One region of the Pantoea sp. SO10 genome, then DNA from elsewhere that is predicted to be linked to it. Evidence: predicted binding sites of a transcription regulator. Region 1 holds the regulator's gene; each other region holds the start of a gene.
The links. The regulator Fur, encoded in region 1, represses iron uptake genes when iron is present. The targets are predictions, from matches to a motif close to ATAATAATGAGAACNACTATCAA.
Positions count from the first base shown of each region.

Region 2: a site for Fur is predicted at 3,070-3,092, ahead of exbB (tol-pal system-associated acyl-CoA thioesterase). Genes of this name have one in related genera too.
Region 3: a site for Fur is predicted at 4,529-4,551, ahead of fhuA (ferrichrome porin FhuA). Genes of this name have one in related genera too.
Region 4: a site for Fur is predicted at 3,883-3,905, ahead of FCN45_RS02405 (isochorismate synthase). Genes of this name have one in related genera too.

Region 1 is NZ_CP040095.1:1,244,017-1,249,892, forward strand. It holds gene nagE (N-acetylglucosamine-specific PTS transporter subunit IIBC) at 1-1,309, shown strand, start outside; gene glnS (glutamine--tRNA ligase) at 1,462-3,129, shown strand; gene FCN45_RS05735 (hypothetical protein) at 3,366-3,761, shown strand; gene fur (ferric iron uptake transcriptional regulator) at 3,822-4,271, opposite strand; gene fldA (flavodoxin FldA) at 4,626-5,156, opposite strand; gene ybfE (LexA regulated protein) at 5,294-5,569, opposite strand; gene ybfF (esterase) at 5,737-5,876, opposite strand, start outside.
Region 2 is NZ_CP040095.1:3,580,983-3,586,858, reverse strand. It holds gene FCN45_RS16495 (AraC family transcriptional regulator) at 56-967, shown strand; gene FCN45_RS16490 (DedA family protein) at 968-1,630, opposite strand; gene metC (cystathionine beta-lyase) at 1,729-2,919, opposite strand; gene exbB (tol-pal system-associated acyl-CoA thioesterase) at 3,180-3,908, shown strand; gene exbD (TonB system transport protein ExbD) at 3,914-4,336, shown strand; gene FCN45_RS16470 (MFS transporter) at 4,518-5,864, shown strand.
Region 3 is NZ_CP040095.1:824,343-830,218, reverse strand. It holds gene fhuB (Fe(3+)-hydroxamate ABC transporter permease FhuB) at 1-558, opposite strand, end outside; gene fhuD (Fe(3+)-hydroxamate ABC transporter substrate-binding protein FhuD) at 558-1,436, opposite strand; gene fhuC (Fe3+-hydroxamate ABC transporter ATP-binding protein FhuC) at 1,446-2,240, opposite strand; gene fhuA (ferrichrome porin FhuA) at 2,295-4,493, opposite strand; gene FCN45_RS03715 (glycosyltransferase family 25 protein) at 4,829-5,876, shown strand, end outside.
Region 4 is NZ_CP040095.1:531,974-537,849, forward strand. It holds gene dhbA (2,3-dihydro-2,3-dihydroxybenzoate dehydrogenase) at 1-177, opposite strand, end outside; gene FCN45_RS02395 (isochorismatase) at 174-1,028, opposite strand; gene FCN45_RS02400 ((2,3-dihydroxybenzoyl)adenylate synthase) at 1,047-2,663, opposite strand; gene FCN45_RS02405 (isochorismate synthase) at 2,674-3,855, opposite strand; gene fepB (Fe2+-enterobactin ABC transporter substrate-binding protein) at 4,032-4,997, shown strand; gene entS (enterobactin transporter EntS) at 4,992-5,876, opposite strand, start outside.

The sequences.
Region 1 (5,876 bases):
AGGTACAGGTATCCCTGGCATCACCGGTCGTTATCAGGCGGGCTTCTTCCCAATCATGATGTTTGGTCTTCCAGGTGCAGCGCTGGCAATTTACCACTGCGCCCGCCCGGAAAACCGCGCCAAAGTCGGCGGCATTATGCTGGCGGCGGCCTTTGCCGCCTTCTTTACGGGTATCACTGAACCGCTGGAATTCTCCTTTATGTTCGTGGCGCCGGTGCTGTATGTGATTCACGCGGCACTGACCGGTCTTTCTGTATTCATCGCCGCGAGCATGCAGTGGATTGCCGGTTTCGGCTTCAGTGCGGGTCTGGTGGATATGGTGCTGTCAACGCGTAACCCGCTGGCGGTGCACTGGTGGATGCTGATCCCACAAGGTCTGGTGTTCTTCGTTATCTACTACGTGGTATTCCGCTTCACCATCCAGAAATTCAACCTGATGACGCCGGGCCGCGAACTCTCTGCGGGCGATGAAACCGATGGTTATGACGTCAATGTCGATAACAGCGGCAACGGTGAAAGCCAAACTGAATCTCTGGCGCGTCGTTATATTGCGGCGGTAGGTGGCTCAGAAAACCTGACCAACATCGATGCGTGTATCACACGTCTACGTCTGAACGTTAAAGATTCCGCGCAGGTTAATGAAGGTGTCGCTAAACGTCTCGGTGCTTCAGGTGTGATTCGTCTGAACAAGCAGAGCGTACAGGTTATTGTCGGTACGCAGGCGGAAAGCATTGCAACAGCGATGAAAACCGTACTGAGCAAAGGTCCGGTTGCGGCATCTGCCGCGGCGTCAACGGCTGCTCCTGCTGCTGCAGTAAAACCGCAGGCGGTGCTGAACAGCGAAAAAGCCGTGATCGCTACGCTGCTGGCGCCAGTAACCGGTGACATCGTTGCGCTGGAAAATGTGCCTGACGAAGCATTCGCCAGCAAGGCAGTCGGTGATGGTCTGGCCATCAAGCCAACCGGCAAAACCGTGGTTGCGCCAACCGCCGGAACTGTGGTGAAGATCTTCAACACCAACCATGCGTTCTGCCTTGAGGCGGAAAACGGCGTCGAGATCGTGGTACATATGGGGCTGGATACAGTAGCGCTGGAAGGTAAAGGCTTCACGCGTCTGGTTGAAGAGGGCGCAACGGTCACTGCAGGTCAGCCAATCCTGGAAATGGATCTGGACTTCCTCAATGCCAACGCCCGCTCGATGATCAGTCCGGTTGTGGTCAGCAATAGCGATGATTTCGCTGGTCTGAATTTACTGGCAACCGGTTCAGTGGTTGCAGGCGAAACCCCGCTGTACGAGGTTAAAGGCTAAGTCCTTGTGATTGAGCCAGAAGGCAGGAAGCGATTCCTGCCTTTTTTGTTTTAAAACGACCAACAAACGGTTGTTTCCCTCCTGCGCTTTGTGGATCATACTCCGTTACTTCGTGGTACAAATCACCCGTTATAGTTTTTGAGGATTTTGAGATGAGTGAGGCTGAAGCCCGCCCAACGAATTTTATTCGTCAGATCATCGACGAAGATTTGGCGAGCGGTAAGCACAACAGTGTGCATACCCGTTTCCCGCCTGAGCCCAATGGTTATCTGCATATTGGCCATGCGAAATCTATCTGCCTGAACTTTGGTATCGCGCAAGACTATCAAGGTCAGTGCAATCTGCGTTTCGACGACACTAACCCAGTTAAAGAAGATCTGGAGTTTGTCGAATCCATTAAGCGTGACGTGCAATGGCTGGGCTTTGAGTGGAGCGGCAACATTCGTTACTCCTCAGACTACTTCGACCAACTGTTCAACTATGCGGTTGAGCTGATCAACAAAGGTCTGGCTTACGTTGATGAACTGTCGGCGGATGAGATCCGTGAGTATCGCGGTTCACTGACGGCGCCGGGTAAAAACAGCCCATACCGCGATCGCAGCGTGGAAGAAAACCTGGCGCTGTTCGAGAAGATGCGCGATGGCGGTTTCGAAGAGGGCAAAGCCTGTCTGCGTGCCAAAATCGACATGGCGTCCAGCTTTATCGTGATGCGCGATCCGGTGCTGTACCGCATTAAGTTTGCCGATCACCATCAGACCGGCAGCAAGTGGTGCATCTACCCGATGTACGACTTCACTCATTGCATTTCGGATGCGATCGAAGGCATTACGCACTCTCTCTGCACGTTGGAGTTCCAGGATAACCGTCGTCTGTATGATTGGGTGCTGGATAACATCACCATTCCGGTTCATCCGCGTCAGTACGAGTTCTCACGCCTGAATCTGGAATATGCGGTGATGTCGAAGCGTAAACTGACTCAGCTGGTGAGCGAGAAGGTGGTAGAAGGCTGGGACGATCCGCGCATGCTAACCGTTTCGGGTCTGCGTCGTCGTGGCTATAGCGCCGCTTCTATCCGTGAGTTCTGCCGCCGTATTGGTGTGACCAAACAGGACAATATCGTGGAGATGGCTTCACTGGAATCGTGCATTCGTGACGATCTCAATGAAAACGCACCGCGTGCGATGGCGGTAATGGATCCGTTGAAAGTGGTGATCGAGAACCTGCCTGCAGGTCACGATGAGATCATCACTATGCCGAATCATCCGAACAAACCGGAGATGGGCACGCGTGAAGTGCCATTCAGCCGTGAAGTGTGGATCGATCGCGCTGACTTCCGTGAAGAAGCCAACAAGCAGTACAAGCGTTTGGTGCTGGGTAAAGAAGTGCGTCTGCGTAATGCTTACGTGATCCGTGCCGAACGTGTGGCGAAGGATGATGAAGGCAATATCACCTGCATTTATTGCACTTGTGACGTTGATACGCTGAGCAAAGATCCGGCCGATGGCCGTAAAGTGAAAGGCGTTATCCATTGGGTTTCTGCAATCCACGCGCTGCCAGCGGAATTCCGCCTGTACGATCGTCTGTTCAGTGTGCCAAATCCGGGCGCGGCTGAGGATTTCCTCACCACCATCAACCCAAACTCACTGGAAATCAAACAGGGCTTCGTTGAGCCTGGCTTACGTGCAGCCGATCCGATGGCACCGTACCAGTTCGAACGCGAAGGCTATTTCTGTGCTGATAGCGTCTATTCACAGCCCTCCAGGCTGGTGTTTAACCGCACCGTGGGTTTGCGTGACACCTGGGCAAAAATCGGCGATTAATATTTTTAGTCGCGAGCACGATAAGATCATGAAAGGGCGAGCAATCGCCCTTTTTTATTATCTCTATTTGGCCAGATACGACCTTTTATGCTGCACGCCCTCAACGAGCCATTAATTCCCTATTTGCGACTATTCTGACTTTAGAAAAATTAACCCATTTGGCAGTGTGAAAAACTTTTTTTCAGGTAGGCTATGCGCTCTCAGACGGTGCTCTGCGGCTTATCTAAGGAAAAAAAATGACAACTCTCGCCCAGGAAGCCAGGCATAGCGTGGTGGTTTTACATCAGCTTATTGAACGTATTTTCAATCAGGCGGAAGGCAGTGACGACAGCATTGATCTGTTTTTATCGCACTTTCATCCCGAGTTCAAAATGGTCACGCCGCAAGGCAAACGATTGGACCTCAATGAAATGGAAGTGCTGTTTCGCCAGTTACAGGGGCAGCGTGAAGGCATGCGCATTGCCACCAGTGAGCACGCCATCATCTCGCAGCAAAGCGAGGAAGTGACGATTCAGTATCGTGAATTACAGATGATGAACGGCATCAATCAGAGCCGCATTTCACTGGCGGTATTGGATTGCAGCACCGCCATTCCGCGCTGGCGCTACCTGCAGGAAACGCTTGTCGCCTGATTACAGGCATAAAAAAACCGGCTCAAGCGCCGGTTTTTTTATACTGCATAGCACACTCAATTACTTATCGTGGAGCGTATCGTCTTCGCGGCAGTCTCCCAGAGCACAATGACCGTACAGGTACAGGCTGTGGTTGCTGAGCTTAATGCCGTGGCGAGTGGCAATTTCACGCTGACGCGTTTCGATTGATTCATCGCTGAATTCGATAACTTTGCCACAATCCAGGCAGATCAAGTGATCGTGGTGATGCTGCTGAGTCAGTTCGAAGACAGATTTACCGCCTTCGAAGTTGTGACGGGTTACGATGCCCGCGTCGTCAAACTGGTTAAGAACGCGATACACCGTTGCCAGACCAATCTCTTCGCCCATATCAATCAGGCGCTTATACAAATCTTCCGCACTGACGTGATGGGACTCTGGGCCGGGTCCCTGAAGCACTTCCAGAATTTTCAGTCTGGGTAGCGTGACTTTCAGGCCAGCCTTCTTCAATGCGGAGTTGTTGTCAGTCATGCGGATATTGTCCTGTTACTTTGCTAATCACTTGCGGCGCAGGGGCCTTGAATGTTTAGGTCAACGCGCATTCTCATTTGCGTCTCATTATAGAACTCAAGCAGTGAAATGAAAACCAAGGCAACGTCCTTAATCACCAAAGGTTGTAAGGATATCGTCACTAACGTCTTCAAGACGCTTGGGTTTTGGATTCCATTTCACTCAGCCTCATTCTACTGCCAGAGGAATAAGCGGATGACCATTGCGGGTATTCTACAGATTTGCGGGGAAAAGTTAAAAAACCGTAGCTATTATTTTTATAGGAAATTCCGTTACCCGATGTGAGGCAGTGCGCACATCGGGCTGAGCAGGGAATTAAGCTTCAATAATCTCTTTCAGCTGCAGCTCATCAAAGATCTGCTTCACCCACTTCTCAACGCGTTCGTTGGTCAATTCCGGCTGACGGTCTTCGTCAATGGCCAAACCAAGGAAGTTTTTGTCATCGGCCAGGCCTTTAGAGGCTTCGAAGTGATAGCCTTCGGTTGGCCAGTGACCGACGATCACCGCACCATTCGGCTCAATGATGTCACGAATAGTGCCCATCGCATCACAGAAGTACTCGGCGTAATCTTCCTGATCGCCACAACCAAACAGCGCTACCAGCTTGCCATTGAAATCAATCTCTTCCAGCGTCGGGAAGAAATCATCCCAGTCACACTGCGCTTCGCCGTAATACCAGGTTGGGATACCCAGCAGCAGGATGTCGAACGCTTCGAGATCTTCTTTGGTGCTCTTAGCAATGTCATGCACTTCGGCGACATCTTTACCCAGTTGTTTCTGGATCATCTTTGCAATGTTTTCAGTGTTGCCGGTATCGCTGCCGAAGAAAATGCCTACGATTGCCATGGGTTAGGTAACCTCTTAAATCCTGATTGTGAAAGTAAGTCAGTTGACTGCACAGTTATGCGAATAATAGCAGACCGGTAAAAAGTGCGGAACGTATAAAGCCGTGACTTTGTGTTCCAGCGTGCGGTCTTCGCGCGTTACGACAGTTTGAGCTGTGCCAGCAGCATTTGTTCAATCAATTCGCTGCGACTGATGTTTTGCTGATCGGCCAGCGTGCTGAGGGCGTCAACCGCCTCGCTCGACATCTTCAGCTCAACACGACGCAGCCCACGCACTTTATCGCGCTTGAGCTGATTGCGTTTGTTGATGCGTAACTGTTCATCACGCGTCAGCGGGCTGGTTTTCGGGCGACCAGGACGCCGCTCGTCTGCGAAGAGATCAAGCGTAGTGCGGTCTGTCTGTTCTTTTGCCATGGTTTGTAAAACTGAGTGGGCGCGAACGGCGGAAAGGCGCTGCGCGATTAAAACATTATCGGCCCGACCACGGCGAAAAAATATCCGTGGCAAATTTTTAGCGCGACATCATACTCCAGCGCCTTCCCTGACGCCAACCCTAAAGCGCAAGCGGCAAGCTTTTGCTTTTACAGGTTAAAAAAACGCCGAACGGCGCGTAACACCGCATCGGGTTTCTCGGCGTGCACCCAGTGTCCAGCACCGCTGATCACATGTGCATGTGCCTGCGGGAACTGACGCAGCAGCGCATCGCGATGCTGATTATCCA
Region 2 (5,876 bases), 1.9 Mb from region 1:
GGAGCTTTGCACAGCCTTACGGCAAACTGACTTTTTTGCTGCCTGAGAGAGATGCATGCCAAACGACGCCCTTTGCCGCCAGCTAGCGCAGCGCGTGGTTGCGCTGATGAATGACCTGCATAAGCCGCTGTGCGCGGTAGAAAATGTCAAATTGATCTATGCCTGCGAAACCTTGCCGCGTACGCCGATGATGTATCAACCCGGCATTGTGATTCTGTTTCAGGGGCGTAAAACCGGCTATCTCGGCAGCACCGTTTTCCACTACGACGCCACCAAATATCTGATGCTCACCGTACCGCTGCCGGTGGAGTGCGAAACCGAAGCCACGCTGGCGGAGCCGCTGGCCGGCATGTGTTTGAGCGTGGATGTCGCCAGCCTGCAGGATTTGCTGATGGATATCGGCGATGACGAGCAGTTCCAGCCGCAGGCACAAACTTCCGGCATCCATTCGGCGTTCATGAGCGAAGAGATGCTGTGTGCGGCCGAACGCTTGCTGGATGTGATGAATAACCCGCGCGACGCCCGCGTGCTGGGGCCGCAGCTGGTGCGCGAGATCATCTATTACGTGTTAACCGGACCGATTGGCGGCGCGTTGCTGTCGCTGGTCAATCGTCAGACGCAGTTCAGCCAGATTGCGCGTGCGCTGCGTCGCATCGAAAACCACTTCGCGGAGAGTTTGAGCGTCGACATGCTGGCCGCTGAAGTGAACATGAGCGTTTCAGCGTTTCATCATAACTTCAAAGCGGTGACGCAAACCTCGCCGCTGCAATACCTTAAGCGCTATCGCCTGCATCAGGCGCGCCTGATGATGCTGCAGGATGGCATGAAAGCCAGCGCGGCGGCGGTGCGCGTCGGTTATGAAAGCCCATCGCAGTTTTCGCGTGAGTTTAAGCGCTATTTCGGCGTGACGCCGGGAGAAGAGGCGAGCCGCGTGCGTCAAACCTTACCGTTTGACGCCGCGTCGTAATCAGGAGAGTTTCTGGCGGCGTTTTTTCCAGATCACCACAATGCTGCCGGCCAGGCCGATAAACAGCAGCGCGATCGGCAGAATCATCAGGATCGCCATCACCTGATCTTCATGGCGCTTGATAAAGGGCACATGGCTGATGCCGTAGCCCAGCGTCACCACAATCCCAACCCACAACAAGCCGCTCAGCCAGTTAAACAGCTGGAAGCGGCCATTGTTTAAGCCGGAAATCCCGGCCATGGTCGGCAGTAAGGTGCGCACAAAGGCCAGGAAGCGGCCAACCAGCAGCGCCATCAAACCGTGGCGGTTAAACATATTCCACGCGCGCTGATGATATTGCGCGGGCAGATGCAGCAACCAACTTTTCACCAGTTTGGTGTTGCCGAGCCAGCGTCCTTGCAGATAGCTGAGCCAGCAGCCGAGACTGGCCGCCGTGGTCAGAATCACAATGGTCGGCACGAAGTCCATCACACCTTTGGCGACCATCGCGCCCGCCAGTAACAGCAGGCTATCGCCCGGCAGGAATGACGCGGGCAGCAAACCGTTTTCCAGAAACAGCGTTAAAAACATCACGCCGTAGACAATCCAAACCACATCCGGATTGCCGAGCGCGGCAAAATCCTGATGCCAAAGCGCTTGGACAATCTCATGTAAAACACCCATCAGCTATTCCATCGAGTCACAAGGAGTCTAATTTTAACCTTCTGTGGCATTGCATACGTTGATCTCTCATCGCCGCCACAGCGTGGTTTATCTTCTGTTTAACTTCTTAAACGTGCAAAACCGGCTTTAAGATCATCCAGCAAGTCATCGACATGTTCGAGGCCGATATGCAGACGCACCAGCGTGCCGTCAAAATCCACGCCGCCCGCCGGACGAATCGCCGCCAGCTCTTCAGGCTGGTTCGCCAGAATCAGGGATTCATAGCCGCCCCACGAATACGCCATGCTGAAATGGTGGAAGTGATCGAGGTAATTTGCCAGCTGCTCACGGCTCAGTTTTTCATGCAGGATGAACGAGAACAAACCGCTGCTGCCGCTGAAATCGCGCTGCCAGAATGCGTGGCCTTTACACTGCGCCAGCGCCGGATGATTAACGCGCGCCACTTCCGGCTGCGTGGCCAGCCATTCCGCCACCTGCAATCCGCTCTCTTCGTGCTGACGCAGACGTGTGCCCAGCGTACGAATGCCGCGGCTCGCCATATAAGCGGTATCGGCATCGACCATTTGGCCCATCAGATAGGAGTTCTCGCGCAGCTGCGGCCAGCAACGCTCATTTGCTACCGCCGTGCCAATCATCACGTCGCTGTGACCAATGATGTATTTGGTGCCGGCCTGAATCGAAATATCGATGCCATGCTCCAGCGCGTTAAACAACACGCCCGCCGCCCAGGTGTTATCGATCATGATGATCGCCTCCGGCGCTTTGGCGCGCACGGCGGCAACAATCGCGGGAATATCCTGCACTTCCATGGTGATCGACGCCGGTGATTCCAGGAACACCACGCGCGTATTCGGCTGCACCAGTTCGCCAATTTCGCTGCCGATGCAGTGATCGAAATAGGTGGTGGTGACGTTCAGCTTACTGAGAATTTTCGAGCAGAAATCCTGCGTCGGTTCGTAGACCGCGCCGCTCACCAGAATATGGTCGCCGGCTGCGACAAAGGACAAAATGGCATTAGAGACCGCCGCCGCGCCGCACGGATAGAGCGCGCAACCTGCGCCGCCTTCCAACTCGGTCATGGCGTCTTGCAGCGAGAAATGGGTGAGGGTGCCGCGACGACCATAAAACAGCTCGCCTGACGCGCGGCCAGCGGTAGCACGTTTCTTGTCGGCGACCGTGTCAAAAACCAGGGATGAAGCGCGTTGAATTACGCTGTTAACTGAGCCTTGCGTGTAACGTTTACTGCGTCCCGCGCTGACAAGCGTGGTGTCTATTTTTTTCGTTGCCATCACTGCCTTTCCTGACATTTCCCACAAAACATTCACGTTACCACGAATCAGTGTAGCGGGTTGAGCCTGATTGCGGATTATCAGAGTGAGGCCAGTATTGCGCATAACATCCGCTAACTTGTGGAAATCGCGGGCATCTTTGCTTTGTAAATAGTAATGAGAACCACTATCACTTCGGTGGTATTTTTTGCTATGATCCGCGCTTCAATCGTGAACTGTGCAACAGAAGTTGGAGATGCAGCGTGGTAGCCAGTGATTTGATGCAAACGGATCTTTCCGTTTGGGGCATGTATCAGCATGCCGATATCGTGGTAAAGATTGTGATGATTGGCCTGTTACTGGCTTCGGTTGTCACCTGGGCAATTTTCTTCGGTAAGTTTGCTGAGCTGAGCGGGGCGAAACGTCGCCTGAAAAGCGAGCAGCAAGCGCTGGGCGAAGCCCGCTCATTAAACGATGCTTACCGTGCTGCTGAAAACTTCAAAAGCAACAGCCACAGCGCTGTGCTGCTAAACGACGCGCAGAATGAGCTGGAGCTCTCCGCTGGTACTGAAGATCTGGATGGCATCAAAGAGCGCACCAGCTTCCGTCTCGAACGCCGCGTGGCTGCATTTAGCCGTCATGCCGGTCGCGGTAATGGATTCCTCGCCACCATCGGTTCCGTTGCGCCGTTTATCGGTCTGTTCGGTACCGTTTGGGGCATCATGAACAGCTTCATCGGCATCGCGAAAACGCAAACCACTAACCTCGCAGTCGTCGCGCCGGGCATCGCCGAAGCGCTGCTGGCTACCGCGATTGGTCTGGTGGCGGCAATCCCCGCCGTGGTTATCTACAACGTCTTCGCGCGTATGATTGCCAGCTACAAAGCGTCGCTGGGCGATGTCGCCGCGCAGGTGATGTTGCTGCAGAGCCGCGATCTGGATCTCGGCAACGTTGATACCGCGAAAGAAGCCAACCGTCCAGCGGCGGCACAGAAACTGCGCGTAGGATAAGTATTATGGCGATGCGTTTAAACGATGACTCGGTCGGCGATGGCGAAATGCACGAAATCAACGTGACGCCGTTTATCGACGTCATGTTAGTTCTGCTGATCATCTTTATGGTCGCCGCGCCATTAGCTACCGTCGATGTGCGCGTTAACCTGCCAGCATCGACCAGCGCGCCGCAGCCGCGTCCGGAAAAACCGGTTTATCTCTCCATCAAGGAAGATAAGCAGATCTTCATCGGAAACGATGCGGTCACCAAAGAGACGCTGGTGAATGCGCTGACGGCACAAACCGAAGGCAAGAAAGACACCACCATCTTCTTCCAGGCGGATAAATCGGTGGATTACGCCACCCTAATGGAAGTGATGGACCAGCTGCGTGAAGCCGGTTATCTGAAGATTGGTTTGATGGGCATGGAAACGGTGAAGAAGTAACGTCACTCCACTTAGCCTTGCCGTAAAGGTCGCTCCCGCAGCGGCCTTTTTTAATGCCTGCACGCGATTTGTTAATTTATTGTTACTATTGGTCGTATTTTTGTAAACTGCAATGGTGAAGAAGATCACGTTTATTCCTGGCCCGGCACGCTACAACGGAAGAAAAACCAGGAAGGACAATATGAGCGCGAGTCACTCTTTACAAAAGTCGCCGCAAAGCGGTGCCAAAACCATCTTTAGCGTTACCAGCGGTAACTTCCTTGAGATGTACGATTTCATGGTGTTTGGCTATTACGCCACGGCAATCGCCAAAACCTTTTTCCCCGGCGATGATCCCTTTGCCTCTCTCATGCTGACGCTGATGACCTTCGGCGCAGGCTTCCTGATGCGCCCGCTCGGCGCGATTATTCTTGGTGCTTACATCGACCATCATGGCCGTCGTAAAGGCTTGCTGTTAACGCTCGGCTTGATGGCGATTGGGACCTTAACCATCGCGCTGGTGCCCGGATACGCCACGCTCGGTGCCGCCGCACCGATCCTGATTCTGCTCGGTCGTTTATTGCAGGGCTTCTCGGCGGGCGTTGAGCTGGGCGGCGTCTCGGTGTATCTGGCGGAAGTGGCGCCGAAAGGGCGCAAAGGCTTCTATGTCAGTTGGCAATCGGGCAGCCAGCAGGTTGCGGTGATCTTCGCCGCGCTGCTCGGTTTGGGCCTGAACCATCTGCTGGCGAAAGACGCCGTCACCGAATGGGGCTGGCGTATTCCGTTCGTGGTGGGATGTATGATCGTGCCGTTCCTGTTCTATATCCGCCGCATGTTGGAAGAGACCGAAGCCTTCAGCCAGCGTAAACATCACCCCTCAATGCGTCAGATTATGCGTTCGGTCGGGCAGAACTGGGCGCTGGTGCTGGCAGGGATGTTGATGGTGGTGACCACCACCGTAATGTTCTACATGATCACCGCCTTTACCCCGACGTTCGGCAAAACCGTGCTGATGATGAGTGACAAACAGAGCTTCCTGGTGACGCTGTTTGTCGGCATCTCCAACCTGTTTTGGCTGCCGGTGATGGGTTCGCTGTCGGATCGCATCGGTCGTCGTCCGCTGCTGATTGTCTGCACCCTCTTGATGATTTTAACTACCTGGCCGGTGCTGCATTGGCTGGTGGGAGCGCCGACCTTCTCCCATCTAGTTGAGGCCGAGCTGTGGCTCTCGTTCCTGTATGCCAGTTATAACGGCGCGATGGTGGTTTATCTGGCTGAGATCATGCCGGCAGAAGTGCGCGCTTCGGGTTTCTCACTGGCCTACAGCCTGGCAACCGCGCTGTTTGGCGGCTTTACGCCAGCGGTGTCGAGCTATCTGATTCATGCCACCGGCGATAAAGCGATGCCGGGCGTGTGGCTCTCTTTTGCTGCGGTGTGCGGATTAGTCGGTACGCTGCTGATTGGCCGCATGGTGAAGCAATATCAAGCGCAACATCGTTCCCCTCACCCTAACCCTCTCCCGCAAGCGGGAGAGGGAATGTTTAGGTAACGTCGCGATCAG
Region 3 (5,876 bases), 420 kb from region 1:
ATCCAGCTGGTTGAGCGCGCCGGTGCTCCACAGGAACATGTTCTGCAATTGATCGTGATTGAAGATCGCGAAGATTTGATTCACCGAACCGGCGTACAAACTCAGCACCAGCCCAGCCAGAATCAGTGTCACCGGCGACAGACGTTTGCCCCAGGCCACGCCGAATACCAGAATACCGACAATTACCGCGCCGCCCATCGCCGCAAACTGCTGCGTGAACTCGCCACCCGGCAAATGCCATAGCGTCGCGACGGTAATCCCCAGCTGAGCGCCCGACGACACGCCAAGCGTGGTGGGTTCCGCCAGCGGATTGCGCAGCACCTGTTGAAACAGCAAACCGGCCAGGCCAAGGCCCGCGCCAACCAGCAGCGACAGCGCCAGTCGCGACAGCAAACTGTGATGAAACACCACTTGCTGGATGTTGTTGACGTCAGGCGCAAAAAACGCCTGCGACCATTGATCGATCGGCAGTGCCTGGCGCAGATTGATCACGGTTAAGGCCAGCGCCAGCAGAAACACCGTACTCAATAGCGCGACGGGAAAAAGACGATTGCGCATCAGTGCGACTCCAGCGCGTGTTCCAGCACGCGGACAAATTTCAGCGCCGAAGAGGTCGCGCCGTAATACCATACCGCCGGCACGCGCTGGAAATGCTGCGCGCGCACAAACGGCAGCGCCTGCCACAGCGCGGTGGCCATCACCTGCTGCATATCGCGATCGTTATCGTGATCGAAGCAGATCACCTGCACATCACCCACTTCCGCCAGCCGCTCCAGCCCAACGACTGCACTGCCCCAGAAGTTGGTTTCGCCCTGCCAGGCATTGCTCAAGCCAAGGATCTCCATCACCTCAAGGAACAAACTGTTTTTACCGAAGGTAATCGCGTGGCGGCTGTCCATCAGCGACATCAGCAGCACCGGACGATCGGCCCACGGCCTGAGGCGTTCACGCGCCGCCGCCAGCTGTTCATCCACATACTGCAGATGCTGCACGGCCTGCGCTTCACGGCCAAGACGTGCGCCGAGCGCCTGCAATGAGTGACGCGCGGTGCTGAGCGGTTTGCCGTCGCCGCTGTTGAGGTCAAAACCCATGGTTGGCGCGATGCGCCGCAGCTTATCCAGCGCCGGACCATAACCATTGGAGTGCAGGATGAGTGAAGGTTCGAGCTGCGTCATCAGCTCCAGATTGGGTTCGGTGCGTAAGCCAAGATCGATAACGCTGGATGGCAGCTGCGGATCGCCGACCCAAATGTTGTAGTTGTGCATGTCGGCCACCCCGAGTGGCGTCACGCCGAGCGCCATCAGCAGCTCCACCGGCAGCCACTCCAGCGCCAGAATGCGCTGCGCATCCGGCACGGCGGCACGCAGCGGCAACGCAGACATCAACGGGGAAAGCGCCAGCGCCGTCAGCAGGCGGCGGCGAGAAATGTAGAACATGGCGAGGCCTTAATAAACGAAACTGACGGGCGCGCCGCCCAGCGGATGCGGCAAAATGCCCATCGGAATACCGTAAATGTTGCCCAGCACATCGGCCTGCATGATCACCTCGGGGCCTCCTTCGGCAATCACTTCGCCACCGCGCAATGCCACCAGACGATCGCAATAGCGCGCCGCCATGTTGAGATCGTGCAGCACCGCAATCACCGTTAGCCCACGTTCGCGGCTGAGACGCTGAATCAGCGCCAGCACATCAACCTGATGGGCGATATCCAGCGCCGAGGTCGGTTCATCCAGCAACAGGCAGCGACTGTTCTGCGCCACCAGCATCGCCAGCCAGGCACGCTGGCGCTCGCCGCCAGAAAGGCTATCCACCAGACGCCCGGCAAAAGGCTTTAATCCCACTAGCGTAATCGCCTCTTCCACCCGATCGCGATCTTCCTGACCATAGCGGCCCAGCGCGCCGTGCCACGGATAGCGGCCAATCGCCACCAGCTCGCGCACCGTCATGCCTTCCGCCGCGGGCAGTTGCTGCGGCAGATACGCCACCTGACGCGCAAAATCTTTGCTGCCCCAGTTATCTACCGCGTCCTCATTCAACAACACGCGCCCTTCACTCGCCGCATGGTGACGACCGAGCATTTTCAGCAGCGTGGATTTGCCAGAACCATTGTGACCAATCAGCGCGGTGACTTTGCCCGGTGCAAAGGTAAGAGACAGCGGATGCAGCAGCGTGCGGCCTGGCACACGAAAACTGACGTTATCCAGCCTGAAGGTGGTTTCTGCGTGGTGCGGATGCTGCATGATAATCCCTGGTTAATCTGTAGGTCGCCATTGATGGCGACCTGCGTAACACGATCAGAAACGGAAAGTCGCAGTACCGACAATCTGACGCTCAGCGCCCCAGTAGCAGGCGTAGTCGCGGTAGCAGCTGGCGACGTATTCACGATCGAAGAGGTTATTGACGTTAACGCCGATGGTGGAGCCCGGCATGCCAAAGCGTGCAAGATCGTATTTCAGTGCGGCATCAACGGTGGTGTAACCGGCTACGTCGAAGTTTTGGTTCACATCGTCGCCGCTGGCGTACAACCCTTTGCTCTCGCCCACATAACGCACACCCGCACCCACCGTCACGCCCGACAGCGCCGTTTCATGGAAGGTGTAATCACTCCACAGCGATGCCATATGCTTCGGCACCTGCACCGGCGTTTTGCCTTTCAGGTTAGTGTCTTCGGTGTATTCCGCATCAGTGTAGGTATAAGACGCGGTCATATTGATGTTGGCATTCAGCGCTGCTTTGGCTTCCAGCTCCACGCCACGCGAGCGGATTTCACCACTCTGAATGCTGGCATTTGGGTGGTTAAGGGTATCCGGATCGGCCGTCAGGTTTTTGGTTTTGGTCAGCTGATACACCGCCGCCGTCAACACCACCGGACGATCTTTAGGAACGTATTTCACGCCGGCTTCATACTGCTTCGCGCGGGAAGGATCAAAGGCTTGACCATCATAAGTTGAACCTGAGTTCGGAATGAAGGCTTCGCTGTAGCTGAAGTAAGGTGCGATACCGTTATCAAACACATAGTTCAGCCCGCCACGCCAGGTGAAAGCCTGATCGTTCTGGCGATCAACGCTACTGGCTACGCGATCATAGACCGAGTTCATCGCGTAATCATAACGACCGCCGAGGGTTAACACCCAGCGGTTCCACTCCATCTGATCCTGCGCGTATAAACCGGTTTGGCGCTGCTTATTGAGGTGCTGATAAGGATTAGGGAACGGCGTCACGCTGTCGTCGCCATATTGTGGATTAACGGCATTCAGCGGTGATGCGGTACCAAATTGCGCATCAATATCATTACGCGTGCGCTGGAAATCGACACCCAGCAACAGTGTGTGATCAATTTGACTGGTGGTGAATTTGGCCTGCGCCTGGTTATCGACTGCAAACTGGTTGAGCTTTTCATCAGAAACCGCTGAACCGCGGGTGATTTGCTGTGTTGCGGCATTAAAACCATTGCCATAAATGCTGCGATAATCCGTTCTCAGATCCGCATAGCGCAAATTCTGCCGCACCGTCCAGGTGTCGTTGAAGCTGTGCTCGAAGTTGTAGCCCACCATCCTGGTGTTGCGCGAAATCTTGTTGCTGTCTTCGCCTTCATCAAAGTTAGTTGGCAGCTTGTAACTGCTGCCGTCAGGACGCGTGATGCCCACCACAGTGCCCTGACGCGGCAACCAGCCGTAATAGCCGGTTTCCGGTTCGTTCTGGAAGTAGGTCAGCAAATCGAAACGCGTATTCTCATTCGGACGCCAGCTGAATGATGGCGCAATGGTGTAGCGCTTCTCTTTGTTCATATCCTGCTGCGCATCGGCGCTGCGCGCGAGACCGGTCAGGCGATAGCTGTAAACGCCGTCATCATCCAGCGAGCCGCTGAAATCGAAACCCGTGGAGAACTCATTGTTTGTGCCCATCTGGAACTGCACTTCACGCAGCGTCTCCTGCGTCGGACGCTTACTCACCAGCGACACCACGCCGCCCGGATTGCTCTTGCCGTACAGCACCGAAACCGGACCGCGCAACAGTTCGGCGCGTTCAAGGAAATAAGGATCGATAGCAAACTCAGAGTAGTTATCACCCTGCAGTTTCAGGCCATCAAGATATTGGTTGGTGTTGGTTTCGCTGAAGCCGCGAATAGAGAGCGCATCGATGACATTGGAGCTACCGCGGTTACCGGTCAACACGCCTGGCGTGTAGTTGAAAGCCCCTTTCACGCTGGTGACGTTTTTCATCGCCATCTCTTCCTGCGTGACTACCGAGATTGACTGCGGATTCTTCTCAATCGGCGTATCGGTTTTGGTGCCGGTGGCGCTGCGTTTGGCCGCAATGGTTGGCGACGGGCCCCACGCTTTCTCTTGTTCGACACCGCTGCTGCCATCGGCGCTAACCACCACGGTATCTTCTGCCAACGCCTGCACGCTGAACGTACCCATAGTCAGTGAAATAAACCAAGCCAGCGAACGCGGGCGTAAGAAACAAGGATTGGTGTTTCGCGTATTCATAAGTGAGGTCTCTCGAAAAAAGTCGATGCAGGCGAATACAAACGAGAATGATTATTATGACGCACAGATTTTAGGCGAAATAGCGTCATATTCGCAACGATTAATGCCTGTAAGCGCGGCGTTTACAGCCAGATCGCGCATATTCATGATCGCAAATAATAAATGAGCAATAAAAGGAGCGGAGGCCGGCAATCGGGAAATTGCATTGCCGCACAGAGGAAGTTTATTTCATCCCGACAGAGCATCAAACCAACGATAACGAGTAAAATCATAAAGTTAAAAAAATGGCCCGCTAATTGCTTATCTCCTGCATTCTCCTTCCTGCAGACACAGTCATGACCGCTATAAACTGGAACATTGTTGATCGCGTTATCTTCATCAATTTGAAGAAACGCAAAGACCGATTAAGCCGCATTACTAAACAACTTAAAAAGCTGGGTTTAACCGCTGAAAAAATCGTTCGCCTGGACGCGATCAAGCATGAAAAGGGCTACATCGGCTGCACGCAATCGCATATCGCCGCGCTGGAGATGGCACGCGATAACGGCTGGGAGCGCGTGCTGATTCTGGAGGATGATTTTAGCTTCAATGAAAGCCAGAAGAACTACGACAATCTCAACCGCTACTTTGCCGCCCTGCCGCAAATCAACTGGCAAGTGGCTTTTCTGGCGGCCAATTACCGCCGCGTCACGCCGTTAAAAAGTGTGGACTATATCGTGCGCGCTAACTTCGCGTGGTGTGCATGCGCCTATATCGTAAATCACCGCTATTACACCACGCTGATTAAAAACTATCGCGAGGCGCTGCAGGCGCAATTGCAAGGTGGTGCGCAGGCACAATATGCCCTTGATGTGCACTGGAATAGCCTGATGCAGCAGGATCTTTGGCTGGGCGTATTCCCCAACGCCGGTGCACAACGGCTCGATAAAAGCGATATCGAAAATCGAACGGTAGATTACCGCGCACTCTTCAGAAAACCGTTGAGTCAAATCGTTGCGCCCGCCAAATTCACACCCTCCACTTCAGGCCCCATTAAAGTCGACTTTTACTTCCAGTGGCCACCGGGTTGGACGAACTTTGAATCGGTGATTGAGGCGATGCAGGCCAATCCCGCGTTCGATTGCCGCATCGTGGTGGTGCCTTACCTGAACTGGAAGGCGAGCGATGTTAACGGCGATATTCAGCGTGAGATTCTGCGTGAAAGAGGGCTGGATTACACAGGATTTGAAGACTATCAGTTGGAGCAGCGTCAGCCCGATGTGGTGTTCTTGCAAAACCCTTACGACGAAGCACGCCCCGAAGCCTTTCGCAGCGACTACCTGCATGAGCGCGGCGTGAAAATCGCTTACATCCCTTATGCGCTCGATAGCGGCATCAGTGAAG
Region 4 (5,876 bases), 710 kb from region 1:
GTTCGCCACATCCAGCACCTGCGTGGTGAAAGGATAGTCGGCCTGTTCGAAACGCAGATCGAAGCCGATAACCTGCGCGCCCGCCTGATGGAAGCTCAGCGCGGTGTGGTAACCAATCCCTTTGCCTGCGCCGGTTACCCAGACGATTTTTCCACTGAAATCGAAAGTTGCACTCATTTAGCTGGCACCCTTGATAACAGCGCCCACCAGCCATCGATGGTCGGATTTTTTGCCAGACTGACGAAATCGATGTCGCTGTGCACCTGACGCCAGCGCGCCGCCAGCGCCATCACGCGTACTGAATCCAGACCGTAATCGATCAGGTTCTCGTCATCTGCAGGCACATCGTCATCTTCCAGCAGCGGCAGAATCAGCGCACGCAGATCGTCTTTGCTCAACGGCAGCGGCATCAGGTCGGCGGTCATCACTACTTTACCGCTGCGACCTGCGGTGTAAGTCAGCGCCATCATGTGCTCTTCGCGCGTGAAGTCGGCCAGCGCATCCGCCACCATAAACGGCTGGATATTACGCATAAAGGCGTCAGTCGCGGTGGTCAGGCAACCGATATGCGCGTACACGCCGGTGATGATCAACTGATCGCGGCCCATCTCCTGCAGGATCGATTCCAGCGGTGAGCGCACGAAGGCGCTGTATCGCCATTTGGTCAGTACCTGATCGTCCTGATCCGGCGCCAGCGCATCCACGATCTTCTGCTGATCCGGATGTTTGTTCAGGCCCGGTCCCCACATGTCGTTGAGGAGTGCGCGATCGGCATCGCTCTGTTCGTTCGGCTGAGCGGTATATAACACCGGTATGCCCTGCGCTTTGCAGTAAGCACGCAGACGAGCGATGTTTTCCACCACCTGATTAACCAGCGGGCTGTTTTCGCCCCAGAAATTAAGAAAGTAAGCCTGCATATCGTGAATCAGCAGCGCGGCACGCTGAGGCTCAAGCGTCCACTTTACTTTATTGGTTGGCAGTTCAGTTGCTGCGGGTAGCGCGTAAGCGTTCAGTTTTGGAATAGCCATTACAATCTCCGGAACAGGTCAGGCTTGCGCTTGTTGGTCGGCAAGCTGTTGGCGTAAACGTTTTTTATCCACCTTGCCGACAGGCGTCAGCGGCAGGGCATCGACGCAGGTAATACGGTCAGGTAATTTGAACTCGGCCACGCCCAGTTCTCGCAGGTGACGACGCAACGCCACCGCTTTGATCGGTTGGCTGGCAACGATAAAGGCGCAGCTCTTTTCACCCATCAATTCGTCGTTCATCGACACCAGCGCGGCGTGGATCACATCCGGATGGCGTTGCAGCAGATTTTCGATCTCTTCCGCGGCGATCTTCTCGCCACCGCGATTGATCTGATCCTTTTCGCGCCCTTGCACGGTGATGTAGCCCTGCGCGTCGATCTCAATCAGATCGCCCGAACAGTAATACCCGTTGGCGTCGAAGCTGGCGGCGTTATGTTCCGGGCTCTTGTAATAGCCACGGAAGGTGTAGGGGCCGCGCGTCATCAGGCGACCGATGGTGCCGGTGGGCAGCGCGTTGCCGTGCTCGTCAGCGACCCACACTTCGTCATCTTCAGAGATCGGACGGCCTTGCGTGGTGAGAATGATGTTCTCATCGTCGCCAAAGCGCGTGTAGTTCACCAGACCTTCGGCCATGCCGAAAACCTGCTGCAGCTGACAGCCAATTTCACGCTGAATGCGTGCCGCGAGGGTTTCGCCCAGCTTGGCGCCGCCCACCTGAATGCGCTGCAGCGAAGCCAGCTGTTTATTGCTGCCCCATTCCTGAATCGCCTGTAGCCACAAACTCACCGCCGGCGGCACCAAACCGGTATCGGTGACCTGATGCTTCTCAATCAGCGGGAAGCAGAGCGTGGCGCTGGGATCGGCAGCCAGAATTACCTGACCACCGGCATAAAATACACCGAGCGAACCCGGGGAGCTCATGGCAAAGTTATGCGGCGCGGGCAGGGCGATGAGATAACGCGTATCGGCGGTCACCTGACAAATCTCATCACTGGCGCGAATGCTGTAGTAATAGTCGTTGTGGGTGCGCGGAATCAGCTTCGGCGTGCCGGTGCTGCCGCCGGAGAGCTGGAAAAACGCCACTTCATCAGCGGCGGTTGGTGTGGCGACGTAATCACCCGCGGCTTCCGCCATCAGCGCTTCCAGCGTATTTTCCGGCTGGTTGTCATTACGCAGAATCACCTGCTGCAGCGAAGGCTGCGCGGCGCACAGCGCGTTGATAAAGCTATCATCAGCAAACAGCGCGTGAGTGCGATCGGCAATCAGCAGTTTAGGTTCGATCTGCGCTGCATAGGCGCTTAGTTCGGTGCGCTGATGGCTGAACAGCGCAAATACTGACGCTACGCCGAGCTTAAACAGCGCAAATACCGTGACATAAAAATCGGCCACGTTGCCAAGCTGCACCAGCGCAGTATCGCCATTTTGCAGGCCACGACGCTGCAGCGCGGCGGCCAGGTTGCTGCTCAGCACGTCCATTTCGCGATAGCTGATCTGGCGATCGCCATCAATCACCGCGATGGCATCATTATGCTGATGACGCGCCAGAATGTCGGTCATCGGCACATCCAGCCAGTAACCTTTTTCGCGATAGCGCGCAGCCAGGTCGTCCGGCCAGCGAGTATAGGGAATGCTCATGTTCTTTCCTTTATTGCAGTCCAAAGGCGCGCAACATGGTGTCCAGCTTCACGCCGGTTTCACGCCATTCTGATTCGGGTTGGGAGTCGGCCACGATGCCCGCACCGGCAAACAGGCGCACCCGCGTGCCATGCACGGTGCCGCAGCGGATGGTGACCACCCATTCGCCATTGCCCTGGCTATCGCACCAGCCGACGATGCCGCCAAACAGTTGGCGATCAAAAGGTTCCAACTGCTGAATAAGCTGCTGCGCGCGCTGATGGGGGAAACCGCTCAACGCAGGCGTCGGGTGCAGCAGGCAGGCCAGCGACAGCGCATTTTCGCGCTCATCCTGCACTTCGCCGTCGATTTGCGTGGCGAGATGCCACAGCGTGGCGGTGGTAATCAGCGACGGAATGGTCGGCACCGACAGCAAACGGCTGCGCGGCTGCAAGGTGTCGCGCATCGCGTCGGTCACCAGTTTGTGCTCATGACGATCTTTGCCGGAATCCATCAGCGTATCGCCAGCGGCACGATCCTGCTGGGCATCGTCGTGATTGCGCCGCGCTGAGCCCGCCAGCGGACAAGAGCTAAAATCGCGCCCCTGTTTGCGCAGCATCAGCTCCGGACTGGCACCAATCAACGCACCGCCTTGCGGCAGCGGCAGATGGAAATGGTAGCTATTGGGGTTCTGTGCAATCACGCGCTGCATCAGCGCTGCGGTATCAACCGGCTGTTCGGTAACGATATCCATCAGACGCGACAGCACCACTTTATCCAGATCGCCGCGCTGCGTGGCCGCCACCGCATCTGCCACCATCGTGGTAAACACATCGTGATCCGGCACTGCGGTGCGACGTCGCACCTGCGGCAGATCGCTGACGTTTTCCGGCAACGCGTTTTGCAGGTCAGCGCGATTAAACGTTTGATAAGATTCAGGAATAAACAGCGCGGCGGGCTGGCTGACGTCAAACGGGATCGCCCCGACCAGAATCGGATTGTCGATGCCCTGTTTTTTCGCCGCGGCAAAATGCTGGCGCAACTGTTGTTGGAAATCACCGTCCAGCGACGCGGCGTCATCTACCGGCGCGGTAACGGTGGTATAGCATCCTTGCGTTGCCAAACTACGCCACGGCGAGGTAAAGAGGAAACCACGGCTTAGCGCGGAATAATCCTTCAGCCAGGCATTTTCAAACGTGGAAGATTCCACCATAATTTTCACCTATAAATGATAAGATTATTAAGAATGATTATCATTTTTATTATGGGCCTGTAACCTACGTCGATTGGGCAAAAGTGTCAATCCATTCGCGGGATTTCAGCTGCGTTTAGCCGTAATCAGGCGCTGACGCTCAGCAGGGCAATATGCTAAAAAGTGGACCAAAACTTATGAATAAATGCGGTTTTTGGGGCATTGCAGCCCTTATAGGTGTTTTCCAGATTTTCACCAGCGTCGCTCATGCCGAACAGGGTTGGCCGCGCACCGTTCAGGGTGCCAACGGATCGATTACGCTCAATCACGCGCCGCAGCGCATTGTCTCGACCAGCGTCACGCTGACCGGATCGCTGCTGGCCATTGATGCGCCGGTGATTGCTTCCGGCGCGACTGCGCCGAACAGTCGCCTGGCCGACGATCAGGGTTTCTTTCGCCAGTGGAGCGACGTTGCCAAAAAGCAGCATCTTCAACGTCTGTACATCGGTGAGCCGAATGCCGAAGCGGTTGCCGCGCAAGCGCCGGATCTGATTATCGTCAGCGCCACCGGCAACGATTCTGCCATCAAGCTCGCCGAACAGTTTTCGGCTATTGCACCGACGCTGGTGGTCAATTACGACGACAAAAGCTGGCAGGATGTCGTCACGCAGTTAGGCCAGGCGACCGGGCATGAAGCGCAGGCGGCGCAACGTATTAAAGCTTTTGACGATCGTGAAGCGGCGCTGAAAAAAGCCATCACGCTGCCACCGCAGCCGGTCTCAGCCATGGTATGGAACGGCGGCGGACGCGCAGTCAATGTGTGGACCGCGGCTTCGGCGCAGGGCAAGCTGCTGGAACAACTTGGCTTCACCCTGGTAACGCCACCGGCGACGGTTGAGCAGGGACACAGCATGGGACAGCGCAAAGACATCATTCAGCTGTCGGGCGAAAACGTTGCCAGCGGCCTGACCGGCAAAACCTTCCTGCTGTTCGCCGCTGACGATAAAACCACGCAATCGGTGCTGAACAATCCGTTCCTTGCGCAAAACGCGGCGGTGCAGGGCAAGCAGGTTTACGAGCTGGGCGTCGATTCCTTCCGTCTTGATTACTACAGCGCCAGCAATCTGCTGGCGCGCCTGGAGAAGCTGTTCGTTAAATCATGATGCCTGTTCCGTCAGCTCCGGTGCTGGCGGATGGTAACGACGTAAACGGCCCATCACCCACCACATCACGATGCCGAGCAGCGCCGCGGTAAAGCCAAATACCGCGGCGGCCTGCGGTGGCAGCAACCATGAACCCATCGCACCAATCACCGCCGCACCAATCGCATCGCCGGTCACGTTCTGCGCGGTCCACAAGCCGTTGATGCGGCCTAACAGATGATCTGGCGTTAATGCCTGAATCATCGCGTACTGCACCAGGCTGTTGATGGCGCTGAAGTAACCGAAAGCGACTAAACAGGCTAACGCCAGCGGCAGGTTCGGCATCAGGCTAAACAAACCCAGCGCGACAAATGCTACAATCGCACTGCCGAGCACCAGCTGTCCGGGACGCGCGGCGTGTTTCAGTTTACCGCTGGTGAACGCGCCGATAGCTGCGCCGAGCGGCACGGCGGCATACATCAGGCCAAGCTGGTCAGCGCTAACAGACCAATGCGGCGCGAGTGACGGATAGAGCACGCGCACCGCGCTGGCCAGCGTGACTAATGCGCCAATCAGCGCCACCATGCCGACAATAGGACTGGCGAAAAGAAACTGCACGCCAGCTGCGAGGGATTTCAGCGGATGTTCACGCGGTTGTGGCGGCGGCGGCAAAGTGGGCAATTTCAGCAGCGTTAACACGGTAAGTAAGGTGCCAAAGGCAGCGAGTGCGTAGTTCCACGTCACGTCGCCGTGAGCAATCACCAGACCGGCAATCGCGGGCGATAAAATGGAGCCGAAGCGCACCGTCAACATGGTGATAGCGCCCGCCTGCATAATGTTTTCCCTGCCGACCAGCGCGGGCGTCGCCGCCAGCAGCGCGGTGACGCCAATCGCGCCGAA